DNA from 2 places in the Tepidimicrobium xylanilyticum genome. Region 1 is predicted to be linked to the other one. Evidence: riboswitches for the same ligand, from Rfam matches in the RefSeq annotation. Region 1 holds a riboswitch; the other holds the start of a gene.
What was found. Region 1 has a riboswitch for thiamine pyrophosphate ahead of BLV68_RS06495 (thiamine-binding protein). Riboswitches for the same ligand answer to the same signal wherever they lie in the genome.

Region 1 (3,424 bases):
GGGCTCTATAGTGTTAATTGTAATTGCCACAATATTCTATAATATATTAATAAGAATGCGTATTGTTAAACCTTTGGAAATGATCAAGGAATATTTTGAATTAATGGCGTCAGGGGATTTTACAAAGGAAATATCATACGAATATCTAAATAAAAAGGATGAATTTGGACAGATATCCATTTCATTAAAAAACATGCAAAATTCTTTAAAGCAAATAATATTCAATATTAGGGAAAGATCAAACGAATTAGGTGTTGATTCAGTGAAATTAGCAGCAACATCAGAAGAAATGTCTGCTTTCGCCCAAGAATTAGCATCAACCATGCAACAGATAGCGGACGGTGCTACAAGCCAAGCACAAGATCTAACAGAAATTACGGATTCATTGATAGAATTAACCAATAACATAGAGATTATACACAGGGAACTTCAAAATGTAAAAACTGAGATGGGAAAGGCAGAAGACAAAGCCAGCATTGGTAAAAAGGAAGTGGACATTCTGGTGAAATCTATTGAACAAATAAGAAAAACCTTTAAATTATCCATAGATAAAATAGGAGCATTGACAGATTCCATAAAAGAAATCAGTGGTATTACTGAAATAATATCAGACATATCAGAACAGACGAATTTGCTGGCCCTCAATGCAGCTATAGAAGCAGCAAGGGCAGGAGAACATGGCAGAGGTTTTGCAGTAGTAGCTGATGAAGTACGAAAACTGGCAGAAGAATCGAAAAAGTCTACAGAAAGGATTGCAGATTTAGTTTCTTCAATTATTGAAGATAGTCATGAAGTGACCTATGCATCCCAAAATGCAAGACAAGCTGTAAAAGAGCAAACCAAATCCGTTGAAAGTGCTGTAAAATCCTTTGGAGACATTTTGGCATCCGTTGAAAATATTACAGCTCTAATGAATAAAACCTATAGTGCAATAGATAAAAGTGTAAAATCAAAGGATGCCATTGTGAAAAGAGTTGAGCAATTAAGTGCTGTAACAGAAGAAAATTCAGCAGCCACAGAAGAGTTGGCAGCATCATCAGAAGAACTTACTGCATCTTCACAGGATGTGGCAACAACTGCTCAAAATTTGAATGTTCTTGCAGAAGATTTAATGGAGGTTATCAGCAAGTTTAAGGTTTAGTTAAAATGTTTTATTTCTTGTCAAATTGAAAAAATATATTCTAAATTCGATAATGCTTATAAGGTATAGTTGTATAAGAATAATGCTATGCTAAGATTAAAGAATTAGGGAAAAACTACCAGTGTAATAGAAGATACAATAAGAAAAAGATATATTTAAAGGACTATACTAACAAGCTGGATAGTGTAGAGCATCCACTATGGTTCTCCACAATAGGTTTTACAATGGCTAATCCTAGTCCAAAGCCATCTTTTTTTGTTGCTTTGGACGAATCTTCTTTCTTGAAAAGATAAGTTCTTTTCCATATAACGGGAATCCTTGAAGTTATCCACTCTTACCAAACTATTGGAAATAGATGAATATAGGTAAAAATATCATAGGCATATTAAAGAGATAATTCAGCTATATTTTCATAGTGGCTTGTTTAAGACAACAGTTGATAGTATAGCTAATCTGATAGATGAATATGTTAAGAGGGATTTATATTTTGGAAAATATGGAAACATCTGAGGATTATCCTTGACAAATTACAAAGTTTGATATATTCTAAAATTACAATACGGGTGCTCGATATGTCGGGCTGAGAGGAGAGAAGGAAATCTCCAACCGTTTAACCTGATCTGGGTAATGCCAGCGTAGGGATTATATCGGACTTTAGGTACTGTAATGTAGCATTTACTTTAGTTAATGGTATTTAATCCTTTCTGGTTATTATCCAGAAAGGATTTTTTAATGTTTAATTTTAAATAAGGAGGAATTAATTATGAATGCAAGTGTTGCCATTCAAGTATTGCCAAAGGTAGATACAGATGAGTTGGTATGCAAAATTGTAGATGAGGTAATTGAATATATTAAAAGTACAGGATTATCTTATCATGTAGGGCCCTTCGAAACTACAATAGAAGGGGAATTTGAAGAGTTGATGGATATTGTGAAGGAATGTCAATATATTGCAATTAAATCAGGGTGTCCCTCTGTGATGTCCTATGTTAAGATACATTTTAAACCAGAAGGCGGTGTACTTACTATTGACCAAAAAGTTGCAAAGCATTACAAATAGGATGTCATCTTATGTAGCAATAGTAGGCATACTTATTTTATGGCAGGTTTTGTCCAGTATGGAGATTATACCAAAGTTTATGCTGCCATCTCCTTTGGATGTTGTAGAGGCTTTTATATTAGATTTTCCTCTTCTAATGAACCATGCAAAAACTACATTATTAGAAGCCTTTTTTGGACTTGCTATTGGCATATCATTGGGATTCATGGTTGCTATAATTATGGATAGGTTTAATTTCATTTATAAGGCTGTATATCCAATATTGGTTATTACTCAAACTATACCAACTGTTGCAATTGCACCTTTGCTAGTTTTGTGGTTAGGCTATGGTATGGCTCCAAAGATTACATTGATTGTGATTGTGACATTTTTCCCTATTACTATTAGTTTATTAGACGGTTTTAAATCGGTAGATTCTGATGCTATACAATTACTGAGATCTATGAATGCTTCCGATATGCAAATATTTAAGCATATAAAATTGCCAAGTTCTATACCTCATTTCTTTGCTGGTTTAAGAATTTCTGTTTCTTATTCTGTAGTGGGGGCAGTTATTTCAGAATGGCTTGGTGGTTTCAATGGACTAGGCGTGTATATGACAAGAGTTAAAAAATCCTATTCTTTTGATAAAATGTTTGCTGTAATTTTACTCATATCAGTTATTAGTTTAGCCTTGATGAAGGGGGTAAGCTTATTAGAAAAAATAAGTATGCCATGGGCTAGAAGTGAAAATGAATAATAATGCAGAAGGAGAGGAGAATGACTATGAAAAAGAAATTGGTAATATTATTTTGTATATTAATAATGATAACCATTTTAGTAGCTTGCCAAAATGAAAACAAAGAAAAAATAACTGTAGTGCTTGATTGGACGCCGAATACTAACCATACAGGACTATATGTAGCTCAAGAAAAGGGATATTTTGAAGAATTAGGCCTTGATGTGGAAATTGTTCAGCCTCCAGAAGGAGGTGCAGAAAGCCTTGTAGCATCTGGAAAAGCTCAGTTTGGAATATCCTTTCAGGATATGATAGCACCAGCATTTGCTTCGGACAATCCTCTTCCAGTAACTGCAGTGGCAGCTATAATCCAGCATAATACATCAGGGATTATATCTATTAAAGGCAATGGAATGGAAACTCCGAAAGGAATGGCTAATAAGGTTTATGCTACTTGGGACATGCCTATTGAAAAGGCAATAATAAAATCGGTAGTAGAGGCTGA
Region 2 (3,424 bases), on a different contig from region 1:
CAATTTTTGAAATTTCTTCAAAACTTCTGGTAATCACTTTTCCATCTAAATCAACCCCACAGTCTGGTTTTGTCATTGTTTCATGCAAGGGGCCTACGCCAAAATAATCAATCTGAGAAACATCTACTGTTTTAATATATTCAAATATGTCATGTGTCCTTGCTGATAAGCCAATAATTGAGTCTTCACCCAAGTATTCCCGGCAGACTTCCACCGGAATATCATCTTGTCCAACGTGAATTCCATCAACCTTTATCCCCTGTTGTTTCGCCGCTAAGATGACATCAAGGCGGTCGTCCACCAATAATACCACCTCATCCGATTTACCAGCTTGAGCGATTACTTCCGAAGCCTCGCGGGTTAATTGAATCAGTTCTCGAGCAGAAGCAACTTTGGAACGGATTTGTATACAAGTAAACCCAGCCTCAACTACATCTTTAATAATCATCGCCACCGACCGCCCTTTAGTATTCTCGGGACCCACCACAAAATATGCTGAAAGATCAAATTTTTTTCTAATGCTCATTTTCTCCTCCTAAAAGTTCATTGATTTTATCGACTTTAGTCGTCATCATGTTAGTAAACCCTGGGCGAATATCGGCCTTCAACACAACCTCTGTACGGATGCCCTTCTTGGTCAACACAAAAGTAGCTTCTTTCACCACCTGCATCACCTCATCCCAGGGACCTTCAATCTCCGTAAACATAGAAGTCGTTCGGTTCGGCAAACCTGACTCCCGAATTACTTTCACCACTTCTGCAACTTCAGATGCAAGCTCTTCCCCAATTCCAAAAGGCGCAATCGCCACTGCAATTAAAGTATTCATACATTAAACCTCCTCAATTTCAAATGGATTATTAGCAATCTCCCCTGCACTTGCTTTATAAAGTTCATCAAGAAATTTAATCTGAAAGCTTCCTGGACCATCCACCTTCTTTTCAGTGCGTGTTCCAGCCAAATTGTACACCGCAGTACCAGTAAGTGCTGCAATAAACGGTGAAGCAGCCGTTAAATAGACCGCGATGACTCCACCCAATGAACAGCCTGCTCCGGTAATTTTAGGCATAAAATGAGATCCCCCATAAGAGAAGGCGATAACAGTTCCATCAGTGATTAAATCGGTTTTCCCAGATACTGCAACCGCTCCACCTGTCCATTTAGCCAATGAAACAGCGGCAGTCTTTGCTGCAATTACAGAATCCGTTGAATCAACACCACGTACTTTGGAGATAGCCGCCCCACCGTCTAGCTTCCATAAACCAGCTAGTGCAATAATTTCCGAAGCATTTCCTCTTATTACATGAGGTTTGTAATCTTTAAACTGCCTTAACAAATGCGTCCGCATCGAACCAATCCCGACAGCAACCGGATCCAGTACCCATGGTTTACCTGTATCGTGCAATACTTTTGCTACATGGGGTAAAGTCTGCTCATAAATGGGTAAAAGTGTGCCAACATTTATATAGATAGCTCCACTAGCTTTTGCTAAAAATTCACCCTCTTCAGGTAGATAAACCATGGCAGCGGAACCTCCAACGGCCAATTGAGCATTGGCTACAAAATTAATCGTTACCGTATTGGTGATGGATCCAACCATCGGATTCGTCTGCTTTACGGTTTCGACTGCCTGAAAAATCTGCTTTTGAATCTCCTCTTTAGTCATTTCCTCTCCTTCCTTTCGTTAGTATTAATAGAATATAATTTCAGGTATATCAGTATCACCTCCTTTCATTCCCTCTAAAAGTCAGATTTTACCCTCTCAACTCTAACAAGTCCCCGCAACGTATTCAATTTTAAAAAAAGCGTTCCTCTCATAAGGAACGCACCTATCCATTATTATTATAACTAAGTTGCTTCCCTACGACAGTATTAACTGACAGGTTCAAAGGGTCAGGTTCTACCTTCTCAACTCTTACGAGTCCCCCCGCAACGTATTCAGTTTTAAAAAAAGCGCTCCTCTCATAAGGAACGCACCTATCCATTATTATTATAACTAAGTTGCTTCCCTACGACAGTGTTAACTGACAGGTTCAAAGGGTCAGGTTCTACCTTCTCAACTCTTACGAGTCCCCCCGCAATTCGCCTATATAATATCACTTACAACCTTTGGTGTCAAGTCCCATTAAGTTTTAAAAAACGATATTTGCAGAGGGATTGAAATAGAAGGCATCGCCTACTATATAGGTATGGGGATATAAACACCACATAGATTTAATACCCTTGAATTCCTATCAATGAGTATTTTTATATTATCCTTTAACTATTTCTTCTTTTTCTTCTAATACCTCTTGCCATAATTCATCAGCCTTATCCTTCCATTGTTCTGCACAGAGTTTAGTTTTAGCTACTAGGTCCTCTACATCTTCTGGAGATTGTAAATCTGTGGATTTTACTTCTGTTCTTTTTGCCATCTCCTCAATATATTTTGGATTTTCTAGCATAGGACATGGCAGGAAGTGATTATCATAAAATAGAATTCTCTCCTTATATTCCATAAACAGTGGCTGTTTAAGTGTTTGTAAGAAGATTACTACTATCATGAGGTATTAATCCTAAAATAGCACACATACAAATATCCAATATACTTACTAGTCTTTTTAATTATCACAAAAATCTTTGCCATAGGAGCAGTAATAACTATTGCAACCATATTGTTTAATGTTGTCCCCGATAAGGCCTAGCAGTTAATCCAATGAAAATCTCACAACCTTTCCTTCCTTTGATCTTTGATGTTAGCGTTTCTACCAACCAATCCATACCACAGTAATATTTTATGAGTCCAATTAATTCAACCATTAAACTAACAAAAACGAATAAAAAATATACTTTGCATACCTTCACCTATGGAAATTGCACAATCGAAGGGAGTTTCCCATCATAAAATAGCAAGGCTATAATAATTTCTATTAATACAACAACATGCCGTGGCATTTTGTTAAAAGGCTCTTCTACACCTATTATAGTAAAAAACATTCCTACTTTAAAGTACTCGGAAAACTTTCATTCGAATAAAGGCCAATGATTTATAATTTCTTTTACTCTTTAAATTCATTTCTCTAAAAATACCCCCTAGCAGTAAAAATGTTACTTTCGAAAACGCTGTTAAAAGAATACGAGGCTTTGATTAAACGATTGAAAGTATCTAAAAATACAAAGTTAGCCGACACTTAATAGTATCAGCTAACTTCATATCAGAAACATTATTCTATAACGTTACGCTGTAGATTTTAACATCTGGTTCAGCACTCCATAGGGGTTTTAAAGCTACAAATACATCTTCTTTAAATAGTTGACTATTAAGATAAGCTTGTGCATTTTCTATACTATCAAATCCATGAAGTACTTGAACGTCCTCATCTCGAACTAAAAGCTCTTTGGTTAATGCTCCTTTAATCTCATCTAAGAATGGTTGTCGATATTTTG

Region 2: linked by a shared signal. The riboswitch ahead of thiM (hydroxyethylthiazole kinase) and the one ahead of BLV68_RS06495 (thiamine-binding protein) in region 1 are both predicted to bind thiamine pyrophosphate.

The regions. Positions count from the first base shown of each region.
Region 1 covers NZ_FNNG01000004.1:179,621-183,044, reverse strand. Annotated here, with positions in the region: gene BLV68_RS06500 (methyl-accepting chemotaxis protein) at 1-1,141, shown strand, start outside; TPP riboswitch at 1,691-1,799, shown strand; gene BLV68_RS06495 (thiamine-binding protein) at 1,905-2,201, shown strand; gene BLV68_RS06490 (ABC transporter permease) at 2,170-2,940, shown strand; gene BLV68_RS06485 (ABC transporter substrate-binding protein) at 2,967-3,424, shown strand, end outside.
Region 2 covers NZ_FNNG01000022.1:14,734-18,157, forward strand. Annotated here, with positions in the region: gene BLV68_RS14455 (thiamine phosphate synthase) at 1-526, opposite strand, end outside; gene BLV68_RS14460 (thiamine-binding protein) at 516-827, opposite strand; gene thiM (hydroxyethylthiazole kinase) at 831-1,664, opposite strand; TPP riboswitch at 1,839-1,937, opposite strand; TPP riboswitch at 1,987-2,085, opposite strand; gene BLV68_RS14470 (hypothetical protein) at 2,251-2,541, opposite strand; gene BLV68_RS14475 (hypothetical protein) at 3,207-3,424, opposite strand, start outside.